One region of the Lysinibacillus sp. FSL M8-0337 genome, then DNA from elsewhere that is predicted to be linked to it. Evidence: predicted binding sites of a transcription regulator. Region 1 holds the regulator's gene; each other region holds the start of a gene.
The links. Region 1 encodes LexA, which represses DNA repair genes until DNA is damaged. Its sites were predicted from a motif close to CGAACATATGTTCG; they were not measured.
Positions count from the first base shown of each region.

Region 2: the regulator LexA is predicted to act here: its motif matches at 1,807-1,820, upstream of MKY08_RS18545 (DNA repair exonuclease).
Region 3: the regulator LexA is predicted to act here: its motif matches at 2,559-2,572, upstream of ruvA (Holliday junction branch migration protein RuvA).
Region 4: the regulator LexA is predicted to act here: its motif matches at 2,615-2,628, upstream of MKY08_RS11510 (ImmA/IrrE family metallo-endopeptidase).

Region 1 covers NZ_CP151996.1:1,258,179-1,262,399, forward strand. The annotation lists gene MKY08_RS05650 (A24 family peptidase) at 273-1,025, shown strand; gene MKY08_RS05655 (gamma-glutamyl-gamma-aminobutyrate hydrolase family protein) at 1,042-1,764, shown strand; gene lexA (transcriptional repressor LexA) at 1,806-2,423, opposite strand; gene MKY08_RS05665 (LysM peptidoglycan-binding domain-containing protein) at 2,590-2,904, shown strand; gene MKY08_RS05670 (recombinase family protein) at 2,904-3,554, shown strand; gene MKY08_RS05675 (GNAT family N-acetyltransferase) at 3,616-4,128, opposite strand.
Region 2 covers NZ_CP151996.1:3,801,614-3,805,834, forward strand. The annotation lists gene MKY08_RS18540 (AAA family ATPase) at 1-489, opposite strand, end outside; gene MKY08_RS18545 (DNA repair exonuclease) at 495-1,709, opposite strand; gene MKY08_RS18550 (YhzD family protein) at 1,998-2,183, shown strand; gene MKY08_RS18555 (enoyl-CoA hydratase) at 2,408-3,190, opposite strand; gene MKY08_RS18560 (rhodanese-related sulfurtransferase) at 3,329-4,221, shown strand, end outside.
Region 3 covers NZ_CP151996.1:3,132,641-3,136,861, forward strand. The annotation lists gene queA (tRNA preQ1(34) S-adenosylmethionine ribosyltransferase-isomerase QueA) at 1-854, opposite strand, end outside; gene ruvB (Holliday junction branch migration DNA helicase RuvB) at 873-1,877, opposite strand; gene ruvA (Holliday junction branch migration protein RuvA) at 1,896-2,516, opposite strand; gene MKY08_RS15050 (phosphotransferase) at 2,630-3,508, opposite strand; gene MKY08_RS15055 (LysM domain-containing protein) at 3,498-4,221, opposite strand, start outside.
Region 4 covers NZ_CP151996.1:2,429,584-2,433,804, reverse strand. The annotation lists gene MKY08_RS11515 (ATP-dependent helicase) at 1-1,258, shown strand, start outside; gene MKY08_RS11510 (ImmA/IrrE family metallo-endopeptidase) at 1,984-2,448, opposite strand; gene MKY08_RS11505 (helix-turn-helix transcriptional regulator) at 2,728-3,102, opposite strand; gene MKY08_RS11500 (helix-turn-helix transcriptional regulator) at 3,314-3,751, shown strand; gene MKY08_RS11495 (hypothetical protein) at 3,833-4,221, shown strand, end outside.

The DNA of each region.
Region 1 (4,221 bases):
GTTTACTAGTGTGACTAGTAAATGGTCTTTTATTTTACCGTGAAAATTTTTGTCCATAAAAAAGTGCCCCAAAGACGTGCCATTTCTATATGAAGGTGACAGGAACATGGATAGAAGCTGTAGAATTTTATCATTACAGTTCACTTGTATTGAATTCAAACACGAGTCAGAAACACCAGAAAAATGTAGAGTTTACTATTTCCGCGACCGTCGAGGTCACAACCTTTTGATAATGGACAATAAGCGCTATGTTAGTTTAGGAGGTAATAAAAATGGAAATGGCTTATACAATACTTGTATTCGTATTTGGGCTTGTATTTGGTTCTTTTTTTAATGTGGTAGGCTTACGTGTGCCGATGAAGGAGTCGCTAATCCAACCACCATCACACTGTACGACCTGTCAGAGGCAATTGACGCCTAAAGATTTAATACCGGTATTGTCCTATATAGTTTTAAGAGGCAAATGTCGTAGCTGCGGGCAAAAAATTTCATGGATTTATCCGCTAATGGAGCTGTTAACAGGGATATTATTTACCTTTTCGTATTGGCAATTTGGATTTAGTGAAGAATTTATCGTAGCTTTATTATTAATTTCATTATTGGTGATTGTTGTTGTATCGGATATTGCCTATATGCTTATGCCGGATAAAGTGCTCTTGTGCTTTTTGCCATTATTAGTGATTGGGCGTATGCTAGCACCTTTAACGCCGTGGTGGGATAGTATTGTAGGTGCTGTCTTTGGCTTTGGCATATTATATAGTATCGCAGTTGTGTCGCGTGGCGGGATAGGTGGCGGCGACATAAAATTATTCTTTTTACTTGGCCTTGTATTAGGGACAATCAACACACTATTGACATTATTTATAGCAGCCTTCATTGGAATGGTTGTCGGTATAATTGTGCTTCAAGTGCGGCAGCAAGGTAGAAAAACGCCGATTCCATTTGGCCCTTCCATCGCACTAGCGGCGGTTATAGTTTATTTCTATGGAAATGTCATAGTACAGTGGTATGTAGGATTATGGTAAGGAAGGAGATAGATAGATGAAACCAATTATAGGTATAACGGCGTTTGCGGAAGACGATTTATCATCGAGATTAAATGTAGCCTATAGCAATAGCATTATTGAAGCTGGTGGCATCCCACTTATTATTCCGCTGGGGGTAGAGGAAGATGCGGCACAAATTCTATCGTTAACGGATGGTTTACTTTTATCGGGTGGGCACGATGTTCATCCATTTGAATTTGGTGCTGAACCTTTGCCAAAGCTAGGACAGATACACCCAGAAAGAGATAAGGTGGAGCTGGCTTTACTTAACGCAGCCTTTACAAGGAAAATGCCGATATTCGGAATTTGTCGTGGTATTCAAATGCTCAATGTTGCATTGGGTGGAACGTTATACCAAGATGTTGATAGTGAATATCATAGTAGTAAGCTGCTAAAACATGCACAACAAGCGGCTCGTGGTGTTGCCACACATTATGTTCACATAACACCCCATACATTGTTAAAAACAATTATTGAAGAAGAAAAAATTGCTGTTAATTCCTTTCATCATCAAGCAGTAAATGTCTTAGCGGAGAAGCTAGTCGTTGCAGCAAAATCGAGTGACGGTCTAGTCGAAGCAGTGGTCCATGAAGAATTTCCGTTTTGTCTGGCAGTTCAGTGGCACCCAGAAGAACAGGCAATTGTAGGAGATATTGCTGCGCAAAAACTTTTTTCAGCTTTCGTTAAAGCGAGCATGTTATATAAAAGAGAAGCATAGTGAATGCTTCTCTTTTGTCGTGGAATTAGTATAAGAATGCATTAATGTACACGGCGATATAAGCCGACAACTTGTCCTAAAATCGAAACTTGGTCTACAATAATCGGTTCCATTGTAGCGTTTTCTGGTTGTAAGCGGAAATGATTTTTTTCTTTAAAGAAGCGTTTGACAGTTGCTTCATCTTCTTCGGTCATGGCTACGACGATATCACCGTTATCGGCTGTAGCTTTTTGCTTGACGATGACTAAGTCCCCGTCAAAAATTCCTGCCTCAATCATCGATTCACCCATGATTTCTAACATAAATAACTGATCTTCGCTTGTCCCGTAAATATCCGGTAAAGGGAAATATTCGTCGATATTTTCAATCGCTGTAATTGGTGATCCAGCAGTAACCTTCCCTACAAGTGGTACATGGATAACACTTTGCTTTTGAATTGAATCCTCAGGCTCTAAAATTTCAATTGCACGCGGTTTAGTAGGATCTCGTCGAATAAAGCCTTTTTGCTCTAAACGAGCTAAATGTCCATGAACTGTTGAGCTTGATGCAAGTCCAACTGCTTCACCAATCTCACGTACAGATGGTGGATAGCCCTTTGCGCGTACTTCTTCTTTGATAAACGCCAGTATGTCTTCTTGTCTTTTCGAAACTTTTTTCATGATTGCTCACCTCTTTTTTTCATATCATTCTTCTTACTAGATAGTATAGCAGAATGCGAACACTTATGCAAACATAGGTTCGAAAAGTGTTTGACAAAAACGTTTGTTCGCTTTATTATAAGAACATACATTCCGAACAAACATTCTAAAAAAGGGGATATGATGCATGGATTGGTTTAAAAAAAATACACATATTTCAATTTTATTGGGCGTAATTTTATTATTTGCAAGTTATCTTTTTATAACTGATCCTGGAGATATTACGTACACTGAAATTCATATAGAGCATGGCGATAGCTTATGGTCGTTAGCCGAACAATACCGTGGTAAAATGGGTACGGATGACTGGATTAAACTAGTGAAAGCCGAGAACGAATTACATAGCGTTAATATTGTTGCAGGGAAATCGCTCGTTATACCAGTAGTGGGTGACAATACGAAGCCCACCAATTCTATTGAAATTGCGAGAAGTGGAAAATGATGAATAAAAAACGAACGGCTGTACTTTACTGCCGGGTGAGCACGGAAAAAGAGACCCAAAGTTCTTCATTAGAACGACAACAAGAAGAATTGCTGCGTTATGCAAAGGAACAAAACTATGAAGTGATACAGGTTTTTCAGGACAAACATAGTGGGTATGATGTGGAACGCGAAGGTTTACTTGAGATGCTCGATTTTATTAAAGAAAACGAAATTCAAGCATTATTTGTACAAGATGAAACACGTTTAGGGCGTGGGAATGCCCGAATGGCTGTACTCCATTTATTGCAAAAAACAGAAACAGATGTTTTTTCGATGCGTGATGCGGGGCCTGTCCAATTAAATGAGATGGACACGATGTTGCTTGAAATATTAGCGATTGTAGAGGAGTATCAGCGTAAAATTCATAATGCGAAAATTCGCCGCGGTATGCGTCGAGCAGTAGAAAATGGCTATCGTCCAGAAAATAACTTGTCCAATCGTGGCAATCCAAATGGTCAGGAGCGCAAGGAAGTACCGATAGAAGAAATTGTGAAGTTGCGAAACCGAGGCTTTACTTTTGAAGAAATTGCAATGACAATGAGAGGTCTCGGCTTCGAAGTTAGTAAAGCAACCGTACATAGGCGCTATCAAGAACACAAGAAAGATTAGCAGGCAAATAATTTGCACTGCTAGTCTTTTTTTATTCTAGTCTTGAAGGGTAGTAGAGAGCTCAACTTTGCCATTCTTCCTGCAAAATAGCGTAATAGTACTCATCCCACCAATCGTCACCATAAGGTATACATTTTTTGAAAAATCCTTCACGACGCATACCGATTTTTTCCATAACACGATAGGATGCAATATTTTCGGGCTGACATGTGGCGATGATGCGATGAAGCTTCATTTTCGTGAAGCCATAATTTAATAGGGCTTGTGCTGCCTCTGACGCATAGCCTTTACGATAATATGCAGGATTTAACACCCAGCCAATTTCATATGTATGCTCGCCAAAGTAAGGATGGAATACGAGATGACCGATAACTTGTGACTGCTCACGTAAAACAATGGCAAAATGCTTTGCTTCGTCACGATTATCGGAAATAAATTTTTGCACTTGTTCTGCAGTTAAAACGCCTTCTGGCATATAGTGCATCACTGTTTGATCGGACATATAGTTAACAACAGCCCGCCAATCTTGTATTTCAAATTTTCGGATATGTAATCGCTGTGTTGTAATGTTCACATTATTTCCCCCCAATAAGTATTCATTATTAATAGTTATACACGACTAACATTTGGAAGTCATGTAAATTATGGCTAAGGTGTGTGATTAAGG
Region 2 (4,221 bases), 2.0 Mb from region 1:
AAGTGCAGATAGTTGATGAATACCGGTCGTTCCCGATGCGAGCAATAAATGCGTCAGTTCATCCTCCGACATTTTTTCAATGCCTTGTAGTTCATGAATGGAAAAAGAGAAAATAGCTTCGAATGATGCGCGTGAATAGCCATATAAAAGCTTCGCTAACAGTTCCTCATGCCCCTTTGTACCATCTGCTGTATAAACTGTGACATCGCCCGTTGCCTTTCCTTTTACACGTTCAATTGTACACTGACCATAGATTGGGTGTTGAATGGTCAACTGACCGCCAAATTTCGGTGATGTTTTCGGCTCATATTTCCGCTGGCTTTGCTGCTTTGTTGGAAAACCAAAAAGCATCTGCAGTATAAATTGCTGGATTGTCGTTTTCCCTGCTTCATTCATACCGTAAAAAATGGTCACACCGTCTTGGAGAGAGATGGTGATATTTTCATGTTTACCAAAGCCGTAAATGTGGATTTTCTGTATCGTTAACAAAGTTCTCACACCCTTTGAATTTCATCCGCTAATAACGCCTGCGCCTCAAGCTTCAAATGCTTAATTTCTCGTTCCGTTAAAGGTTCAACAAATCTCGCACCACTCGCATGTTGGTACAAATCCTTTAAAATATCCTTCCACTCCGTAATGTCCCATTGATCCATAACACTTATTACCGATTCTGTTATAGCTGTCGGTTCAGAAGATGCTGTACTCTTATGGATAAATAGTTTTTGCACCCACCCCATCGGTTCAATGCCATCCTCTGCTTCGCGAATGGTTTCTAGCCATTCATCTATTGTGGCATGTTCAAATAATGCTTCAGCCTCATCATCTATATGGTTTAGGTGCAAGTCAATAACAGAGGCACCATATTCCATACGATTAATGGCGATGGCCTCCTCGCATTTTTGCAGTAACTCGTTGGCATGCATTACATTTGTACAATCCACTTCTACGACGTTATAAACAACAGCAGAGGTTGGTACAAATGTTAAATTAGCAGAGGTTTGTGACAAGGTTACATCGTAAAATCCTTTTATGCCTTGTTCATTACGATGGCGGCTTTGAATATTGCCCGGATAAACTATTGGCGGTTCTTTGTGTAATAACTGTCGTTTATGAATATGCCCAAGCGCCCAATAATGATATCCTTTTGCAAGAAGTTGCTCTTTTTTAAATGGTGCATAGACCGCGTGAGTTGAATCACTAGCTTCACTGCCATGCAACATACCTATATGGATAGCATGCTGATCCTGCGCAACTGGATAATGGTGGATCATCGCTTCCTTTACATGACGCTGACCATAGCTGAAGCCATAAATATTTACCTGCTGACCACGAATTTTTAATTGCACAACACTCGTATCTGCTGGTAATTCGTAAACATTGCTCGGCAAGGCAAAGCGTGTCCAAGAACCGTTTAAATGATCGTGATTGCCATAGCTGACAATAACAGGGATGTTATGCTCAAAAAGTGTTTCCATTGCTGATTGAAAACGTCTTTGTGCCTGTAAACTGCGATTTTCTCCATCATAAATATCACCAACAATAAGCAAGAAATCCGGTCTTTCTTCGATTGCCCTATGAATAATTTTATTAAATGCTTCAAAGGTACTTGCTCTAATTTTCTTAAGATTATTGTCAGGTAATCCAAATAAGCCTTTAAAAGGACTATCTAAATGTAAATCTGCCATATGGAAAAAACGAATTGCGGACATCTAATCACCTCTATAAATAAATGGAATCTCATAATTAAGTCTAGATTTTGATTTTGCTTGTAGATTTGTGCTATCTACAGAAAGGATGAATCAAAAGCGAATATTTGTTCTATTTTATCATACTTCCTACAATATGAGAAACGAATTCATGTAACAGCCCTTCTTGAGGTTGTACTAAATTTTCCACAATTTTCGTAAATTATCGAAATATTCGCTAGATATACCGTGAAGTTTATATTTCTTCTATGTATAATAGAGATATAATTTAGTAAAGGGTGGGGTTTGTGTATGAATAATTATCGTTTTACAGCTTTTGAGAAAACTGGGGAAACTTTGTATGATGAAACTTGGACATTTGAAAACGATGAAGCAGCAAAAGTAAACGGTCAACAGCAAATCGAAGAAAAGGGAGTTGCGGAAAAAACACACCGCCTTGTGAACTCTTCAGGAAAATTAATATTATTCCATGTTTAATTGATGACGCATGTCACATTGTAATCAGCTATATTTGTGAAAATAGGTAAGCCCCGCCACTTCGCTTTTTGTGGTCGAGCAACGAGCATTCTCTCCTTGCATCATGCATGCAATGGAATCTCGTTGTCTCGCTACAGAAATGTTCGTGGCGGGGCTTACGTTGTATCATTTATTCTTTTCGAAAATGTTAAGCTGTGACCTATATCTTTGATTACATAAATGCCTTATTGTCCTACAAAGACAGGTGTTCTTTTTTCAACAAATGCATGAATGCCTTCTAAATGATCTGCCGTTTTTCGCATAGCAGATTGCCCTTGAGCTTCCATCGCTAAAACGCTCTCTAATTGAGGCATATTCTGACTATGCAAAATTCTTTTTGTCATAATCATTGACGCAATTGGTGAAGCAAGCATCTTTCCTACTAACTGATCAGCCACTGCAAAAACCGACCCTTCAGGTGCAACATAATCAATTAAGCCTACACTATGTGCTTCCTCGGCTGTTAGCACTTTTCCTTCCCAAATCATTTGTTTTGCCTTTACAGTGCCAATTCTTTCCTTCATAAAGAAATGACCTCCACCATCTGGTATTAAGCCAATCCCGATAAAGTTCATCGCCAGCTTGCTATTTTCACAAGCAACGATAATATCTGCACCAAGTGTTAAACTAAATCCTAACCCCGCTGAAGCACCATGAACTGCAGCTATCACAATCATTGGTAGTTGGTAATAAGCCTTAACAATTCGGGTTAAATAGCCCATTGCCTCATCAATATTTAACGGCTTATGAGGATCAAGCATTGCCTTAATATCCCCGCCCGCAGAAAAAACTTTACCTTCCCCGCGAATAACCAAAACCTGTATTTCCTGTTCTTGCTGTAATGCTTCAAAACACTCTGCTAATTCACGCATCATCACATCATCCATTGCATTCATCGCTTGTGGTCGATTGAGCGTTAATGTTGCACGACGCTCTAATTTTTCTAATGTAATTGTTGAAAATTCCATGTCCACACCCCCAAATATGAATAGTCATTCACTATGTACTATTCGGCTTTTTTTGGAAAACTCCTTCTGTTCTACGCAAAATAGCGGTTGTTATGCTATATTTAATGTCGAATAATGAAATTAAAGGTGGGTATTTTTGTGACACAAAAGGACTTTCGTGTATTACTTTATTATAAATATGTTGCTATCGAGGATCCTGAAGCATTTGCAGCAGAGCATTTAGCATTCTGTAAAGAACTTGGATTACTCGGTCGTATTTTAGTAGGATTAGAGGGCATTAACGGGACAGTTTCTGGTACGGTTGAACAAACGGAACAGTATATGAATCATATGGAGGCGGACCCTCGTTTTAAAGATATTATGTGGAAAATCGATGAAGCAGAAGGACATACCTTTAAAAAAATGCATGTACGTCCTCGCAAAGAGATTGTCCACCTAGGGCTAGAACAGGATATTAACCCATTAGAAATAACGGGCGATTATTTAACACCTAAGGAATTTATGACGCGTATGCAGAAAGATAATACCGTTATTATCGATGCACGAAATGATTATGAATTTGATTTAGGACATTTCCGCAATGCTGTGCGTCCAGATATCGAAAACTTCCGCGATCTTCCTGCTTGGATGGAGGAACATAAAGAGGATTTTGTTGGTAAAGACATTTTAACTTATTGCACAGGTGGCATTCGCTGCGAAAAGTTCTCTGGTTGGTTAAAGCGAGAGGGCTACGGTGAAAGTGTCGGTCAATTACATGGCGGTATTGCCACGTATGCTAAAGACCCTGACGTTCAGGGACAATTATGGGATGGACAGATGTTTGTTTTTGACCGCCGTCGCAGTGTGCCGATTAATCAGGTAGAGCATGTGATTGTTGGCAAAGACTATTTCACAGGAGAGCCAACAGAGCGTTATACAAATTGCGCTAATCCGGAATGTCATAAATTAATGCTATGCGAGGAAAAGCATGAGGCATTTTATATGCGCAGCTGTTCAGATGATTGTCGTCGCGCCAAACGGAATTTCTTTGT
Region 3 (4,221 bases), 1.9 Mb from region 1:
CCTGGATAAATAAAAATAGATGTCCATCCTTGCTCTGCGCGCACTTCTCCATATTTAGAGCCAATTGTTTCGAGCGTTCGAGTAGATGTTGTACCAACAGCAATGACATGTCCGCCATTTGCTTTTACACGGTTAATCGTAGCTGCGGCTTCTTCTGTCACACTATAAAATTCAGCGTGCATTTCATGGTTTTCGATCGAATCCACACTTACTGGGCGGAATGTGCCAAGTCCAACATGTAGTGTAATAAAAACAATCTCGACACCTTTTGCTCGTACTTGCGCTAATAATTCTTGTGTAAAATGAAGACCTGCCGTAGGTGCTGCTGCCGAGCCACGTTCTTTCGCGTAAACAGTTTGATAACGCTCACTATCATCTAATTTTTCGCGAATATATGGAGGCAATGGCATTTCGCCAAGTTGCTCTAAAATTTCATAGAAAATGCCATCATATTTGAATTCAAACATACGACCACCGTGGTCTAGCTCTGCTGTACAAGTAGCTGTTAGTAAACCGTCTCCAAATGTGACAACGGTACCTACTTTAACACGTTTCGCTGGTTTTACAAGTGTTTCCCATTCATCCGTTCCAGCCGTTTGCTTTAAGAGCAATACTTCAATATGAGCACCCGTTTCTTCTTTTACACCCATTAAACGAGCAGGTAATACTCTTGTATCATTTAGTACAAGGCAGTCACCAGCATGTAACTCCTCTAAAATATGAGCAAAATGATGATGCTCGACTTTTTCTGAGCCCGGTGTCACAACCATTAACCGACTTGCCGTACGATCGACAAGGGGCGTTTGTGCGATAAGCTCCTCTGGTAATTCAAAATCAAAATCTTCTACACGCATGAAAAAAACTTCCTTCTTTTATGTTTGTTGTGGATAATCATATCCAAAATGTTCGTAAGCCAGATGCGTTGCGACGCGTCCACGCGGTGTACGTTGAATAAAGCCAATCTGCATTAAATATGGCTCGTACACATCTTCTATCGTCACACGTTCTTCACCTATTGAAGCAGCAAGTGTATCTAAGCCTACTGGGCCACCACTGAAGCGCTCAATCATATTGGTCACAAGCTTATGGTCAATATGGTCAAGCCCTCTAGGATCCACTTGTAAAAGCTCTAGCGCTTGCTTAGCAAGGTCCTCCGTTATCATACCATCTCCAAGCACTTGTGCATAATCTCGCACTCGTTTCAGTAAACGGTTAGCAATACGTGGTGTACCACGAGAACGTCTCGCCATTTCGCCTGCCGCTATTTGCTCAATATCCACATCAAATAAATGGGCACTTCTTACGACAATTTCAGCAAGTGACGTATTATCGTAATACTCTAATCGTAACAGTACACCAAATCGATCTCGTAGCGGGGCGGATAACGCACCGGCTCTTGTCGTTGCACCAACGAGCGTAAACGGTGGCAAATCAAGACGCACTGAACGAGCTTCCGGTCCTTTTCCAACAACAATATCTAAGCAAAAATCCTCCATAGCTGGATATAGCACCTCTTCAATTGCACGTGGAAGACGATGAATCTCATCAATAAACAATACATCTCCAGGCTCCAATGAGCTTAATATCGCTGCTAAATCTCCTGGACGTTCAATGGCAGGACCACTCGTCATACGAACATTAACATTCATTTCATTTGCAATGACAGCGGCTAATGTCGTCTTTCCCAATCCAGGAGGACCATATAATAGTACATGATCTAAACTTTCCTGCCGAAGCTTTGCTGCTTCAATGAAAATTTGTAAATTTTCTTTCACCTTATGCTGCCCAATATATTGTGCTAATCTTTGGGGTCTAAGAGATAATTCAAATTGTTCATCATAACGGCCAGCTTCACTTGCTATCATACGTTCCGACATGTACCTGCCTCCCTTCCATTATTTCAGCTTTAATAACAACTGCAATGCTTGCTTCATATACGCATCTGTTGTTTCCAGCTTGTCATTATCTTCTAGTTGCGGTCGGATTTTATCGAGTTCTTTTTCCGAGTATCCTAGAGCCATTAATGCTAGAATGGCTTCTTCTAGTTCATGCTTATATGGATTAACGCCAAATAAAGGCAGCTCATCTTCCGAACTAGGTAGTTCCATTGTGTCTAGTAAAGAACCAAGTTTACCTTTTAAATCTAGAATCATTTGACGTGCTGTCTTTTTACCGACACCTGGAAATTTCACTAAAAACGTTTCATCTTCTCGTTCAATGGCACCAATCACTTGTTGAGGATTACCTGTCGCTAAAATCGCTAGTGCACCTTTAGGTCCAATGCCTGACACTAAAATTAATTTTCGGAATAACTCTCGTTGGTCTAAATTCGGAAAACCATACAGCACTTGTGCATCTTCCCGAACATGCAAGTGTACGTAAATTTGTTGTTCAACTGCTGACGCACGAAATGCAAATGGATTCGGTGTATTCAATTGCCAACCTATCCCTTGTTGCTCAAGTACGACATACTCTGGCGTAATACGCACTACTTGACCTTTTAAATAATCATACATAGTATATCCCTCACATTCATCGTCTTCGATTATAGCATATAGCGAACGAATGCTCGACTATATGCTATAGCAATAGCCCCGATTCCATACAAAAATGACCGCCTCGGGGACGGTCATCTCTTCATCACTCTATCAATATCGTACCACAGTTTCGGCCAGTATGTTAGCGCTCGCTTAGTAAATGGTATTAAATAATCTAAAAATACTAGCTGTTGTTCTAACGGTAAATCGATAGCAAATAACCATTCTCGCAACAGCTCATTTGGAAACTTTAAACGATGGAACTTTCTTTTATCTAACCGTTCAAGTGCTGGTAATTCTCTTAAAATACTAGCAAGATCATAATCTACTGCGGGCAACACGCGATGCAGCCATAATATATATTCATCATCCGCTTCTCCGAGATGGGCTAAGTCAAAATCGATTAAACGTAATTCTCCATCTGTACACCATAAGAAATTATGGTGCACCACATCACCATGTAATAGCGTAATGTCTTTTTCCTGCACATCTTCTAGTTCCATTAACTGCAAAGCCTTTTCGCTGAAATGAATAATTTGCTCCACTTCTTCTCTCGTTAAAAATGCTCGCAAGTCATTTCGCCTACTTTTAAAACGCATATGACGCATCTGCCATTTTAAAAGCTGAGAAAAGGTATGCAAACCTGGTACTCGTTGCCACGCAATTTTTTGGTTCGTGTCATGCAAATCGATTAATAGCTTTAAAGATTGTTCTCTATCTTTTTTATAAGCAAAATTCGCACTATGACTTCCCTCTTGCCACATTTGAACAATGAGTTGATCATCATCACTTTTTACTAACGGCAGGATGAGTGAGGGTTCTAGTCGTCCCAAATGGCGATGAATTGCCCTCACTTTATCTGCTATTTCTAACTGCTTTGCTCGTTTTACAAAATAATGTTTAGATTGATATTTGTACTTCCAAATATTAGGCTTTACTTCCTCGACAATATAGGCTTTTTTACCATCGATAAGGCGTCATCCCGCCTGGGAAAAAGTGCGGTGACATCCATGGTCCAGCTGAACATGGTGGCGGACAATGGCATGGGTCAAATTGCCAATTTGGCATCATTACCGGCTGAGAGCCACATCCACAAGATTGCCCCATTCCGTGCTGTGAGCCACATCCACAAGACTGCCCCATTCCGTGTTGTGTGCCACATCCACAAGATTGATTCATTGGCATCATTGGCATCATTGGCATTTGCTCAAATTGAGGCTGCATTTGTCCGGCATTCGGGTTAAAGAATGGCGATGTGCTCGATTCTAGGAAATTTTCTCCCCCTACCGCATTAGCTGGCATAGCATAATGCATTGGTTGTTGTTGTGGCATAGCACATGGCATCGGTTGCTGCGGCATTGTGTAAGCCTCTATTTGTGGTTGCATTGGCATATGCCACCACATTTGATGATGCACTGGCTGATGGCAACTAGAACAATGAGGCACCATCGGCATATGCGGTACATGTTGAACTGGTGGCGCGGGTGCTGGTGCTGGCGGCGGTGGTGGCGGAGCTGGTTGTGCTACTGGTGGTGCTGGTATAGGTGCCGGTTGCTGTGGCATTACTAATTGTTGGTTCCAGCTAAGTTCTACTGGCTGTGGCACCCACATCGGTTGCTGTGGTTGCGGCATCGGCATTGGCATCGGCATCGGGAATGGTATTGGTATCATTTGCGGCTCTGGC
Region 4 (4,221 bases), 1.2 Mb from region 1:
TTTAAGAGCAACGTATAGCCATGTTTTTTTAGACGAGTTTCAAGATACAACAGATTTACAGTATAAATTATTAAAAACCATTTTCTATAGCTCAGATTCAAAATTAACAGCTGTTGGAGATACTAAGCAAAGAATTATGGGGTGGGCAGGGGCATTGCCAAATGCTTTTGAAGTATTTGAATCAGATTTTAATGCTGAAGAAACTACTCTTCTATGTAATTTTAGATCAGCCCCTAAATTGGTGTATATACAAAATATTTTCTCGCAAACTTTAAGTAGTCAATCTCCGGAAGTTAGAGCAGCCGGAAGTTGGAATGAAGAAGATGGTATTTGTGAAATATGGAAATTTGATAATCATAATAATGAAGCAACTATATTAGCGGAAAACATCAAAAATTGGATTGTAGAAGAACAACTTAAACCAAAGGATTTTTGTATCATTGTTAAACAACAAGAAAATATTTATACAGCCTCACTAATAGATAAATTATCTGAATTTGATATTCAAAGTAGGATAGAAAAAGATTATCAGGAGTTATTATCTGAAGAACTGATTTTAATTCTAATAAGAATATTAGAATTATCATATAAAGAAAAATCTCCAGAGTTGTGGTTAAGCGTTATTGATGAAATTATTGAAATTAAGTACAGTAATTTAGAACCCCAAAGTGTCAATTATATATCTATTGAACAAGAGCTATTAAAATTATTATCAGAGATTAAAAATCGGTTTACTAATACAGATGAAAGTAAATTTACCGTTGATATTGAGAGTGTTTTAAAAGACATAATAGATTATTTTGGGGAAGATATTATTAAATCCGTATATCCTAAATACAATCAAGGAGACTATTTAAATAACTTAATAGAAAAGATGATTTCTAAATTAAATTATAAATCCGGAATTTCTATGCAAGAATTGATTAGTGACTTTATAGGAGAATATAGTATTCCTATTATGACAATTCATAAAAGTAAAGGATTGGAGTATAATACGGTAATTTTTATTGGAGTAGAAGATAAAGCTTTTTGGAGTTTTTCTACACAAAGAGAAGCAGATAAAAATGCTTTTTTTGTGGCTCTATCGAGAGCAAAAGAAAGAATAATATTCACGGTTAGTGATAAGAGAGAGGTTTCTAATTTTGGAAATATAGAGAATTTAGCTCAAACTACCGAAAAAATTTCTGAACTATTAGAAACTCTTAAACATGCTGGTGTTCCAACCGTACCAAAATCAATGCTCGCCAATACAAATTAAATTATTTTGAGGTACAAATGAAATTTGATAAATGGGAAAATAGAAAAAAGATCATTGAGTCTAATGCAGCTTATGAAGAAATGATTATAAGCCTAGAGAATAATTCAAAATTTATCTGAGAACTATCCGATTTAATTTGGACAAATGGTAATGTTATTTTTTCTCTCATAATGATAAAAAATTTTTGATGAGAACAGAGCTAATTGACTCGGTAAAAATGATATTCCAGAAACATGCACTGCAAATGGAAGAAAAGTAACTGCTATTTATAGCCCTGCTGATGAAGGTATTACAATTCATGTTGGTAATAAAAAATAGTAAAAAGAAATAAAAAACATCAAGGATTCCTCGGTTTCCTTGATGTTTTTTATTTTAATAAGCTCTATCTCAAATAATGGCTGTTTTCGTATAAGTTGTTGCTCACTTAAAAATACTGATCATTGTAGAGTATAATTCAGTAGTTAGAACCATAAGCAGTTTAGTTGTGGAGTGTTGTTTAACTTGTTGTTCCACAAACGGGCGCAATTCTTGAAGACAATTTGTGCATTATAAGAAATAGGGCCAGCTAGCAAACTTTTAGGAAATATTAATAAACATTGCTTTGGGAAGATTATATTTCAACTAACAGAGCTTTTGTGGAAGAATATAATATAATTGAAATAGCCTTACTACAATACTTTGTAGCAAGGCTATCATATTTTATGTAGGAAGAATATTAAATTAATTTACATTGTTGAATGTTTTAAATCACAGCGATACAGAGATAACCTTTTAGCAGCAAAACGTTCACCCACTGTAAATGTTCTAGCGATTAGTTTTATTGTCTGTTGTTCATCAGAATAGAATGCTATTTTTTTTAACATAAAATCCGGAATGCAAAAATTATATGCAAATGGACTAATTTCTTTTATTACTTCAACAGGAGTTTCTAATTTAATTTTGTCTAGCTTTTCAAATGAATGAAAGTAAATACCTAATAATACCCCAAAATCCTCCCAAATTTGGAGTTTGCTGTGGTTCTCATTTAAGAAAATTCTCCAATTACCATCTAAGTTATTTATTTCAGAAGAAAATGGAATATAATATGTTTTTAAATTAAGATGGTTCGAGATATTATCAATTTTATTAAAAATATTTCCCTCATTCTCTAAGTTTAAATTAGTATAAATTTGTTGAATAAAATTTTTCATTGATAAAAACTCCCTTCTTACATTTTGAAAACGATATAACTTTCTCCCTAATACTTCTTCTTTTTCTCCATAAAATATGCAATTTATTGTAAAATTCGCTAATATGATAACACTAATAATGTATTTTTGACAACGGAATGTACAAACTTTTCAAAAAATTTACTTAAGAACTTATGTTCGATTCTGGTTTAAAAAAATTCCTAGCTTCATTATCAAAAATCGAATATTGATATGAGAAGATAGGGAATTTTGTTTAACATATTTATTTATAGTTAATTTCTATTTTTCGTCTTTGATAATTTTCCACATTAATCGTAGTTTTTCTAAATCTTCCTCGGGAGATTTAGGTAAATCTAAAATCCATCTTTTTAATTCTAAATTTTCAATGGCTTCTAAAAATCCTTTTTCTTCTTCGTTTCTTTCCACTGTATTAGGATTATCGGTTCTACCTAATAGATAATCAATAGATACTTCATATAAATCAGCGATTTTTTTTAAATGTTCGCTATCTGGCTCTCTTAGACCGTACTCCCAGTTAGCATATGTTGATAAAGTTTTGTTTAATTTGCTAGCTGCATCTGTTTTCGTCCATTTTCTACTTTCACGAAGTTGCTTCATTTTTTGAGGAAGCGGTAGCTCTTTTTTATTTTTCATTTAATAAACACCTATTTCTTAAAATTTTATTGTTTTTAGTGATAGGTTGCAAAAACATGGTAGTATGCATTTTTCAAGAACATAGTACCACACTTACACAAATTAAGAAAGTTATTTGTCATTAGGGGTAACATATAAGTTGACATACACAATTAGAGTAGTTTATGATAATATCAAATTATTCGAAGGGTGTAACAAAAGGAGTGAATTTATGATTGCTTATCAAGATCGAGAGTATGTAATTGAGACAATTAGAAAAAATAGAGAAAAACATCGTATGACCAAAACCTATATGTCTATTCAGTTGGGTTTTAGAAGTCCTAGTGGCTATGCAAACATTGAATATGGCAAGCGAAACTTGAGTTTTATCAACGGTGTAAAAATTTTTAAGCTATTAAATATGGGATTTACAAACATTTCAATTGAATCCTTTACTGTCGACAAGTTAAAGAAATATAGAAAAGAAAGAGGTATTTCAATAACATTTATATCTAGGAAGTTAGGTTATAAAAGGCCAAGTAGCTATGCAAATATTGAAAATGGGAAAAGAAATTTAAGTTTTATCAATGCTGTTAAGATTTCGCAAATATTAAATGTGGAAGTAGAAGAGCTTTTTTTTACACAAAATATACACAAAATGAATAACTAAAGTAAAAGCTTATATTATTTTGTAGTTACACTATTTGAGGATAAATGTGATCAGTATAACATAAGGAGGTTGTGATGTATCATGGGTTCATTCTTTGTTGTACAGGTGAAAACTGGGGCTGAAGTAGAAACAAAAGAAATGTTAAAAATTGTTTTGGACAGGTTAAATAATGAAGAGGTTAAAGCAATTTACGCAATGGAAACTTATACAGAGGTAATGAAAGAACTTCCAACTGATAATAATCTAGAGGGAATGGGAGAGTATCCAATCTCGGAGTTTCTACATATAAAGAGAATTCAAACATTCATTACAAACTTACGCATTTCCTGTGAAAAGATAAAAGAGAACATGACAAATGATTCTCTACTTTTACTAGAAGATTATCAGAAGCAAATTAAATCACTTAGGAAAATTCTTCAAGGAACAAGAAAGAAATCTGCAAAAATACGTTCACTTTTAAAAGGATATGT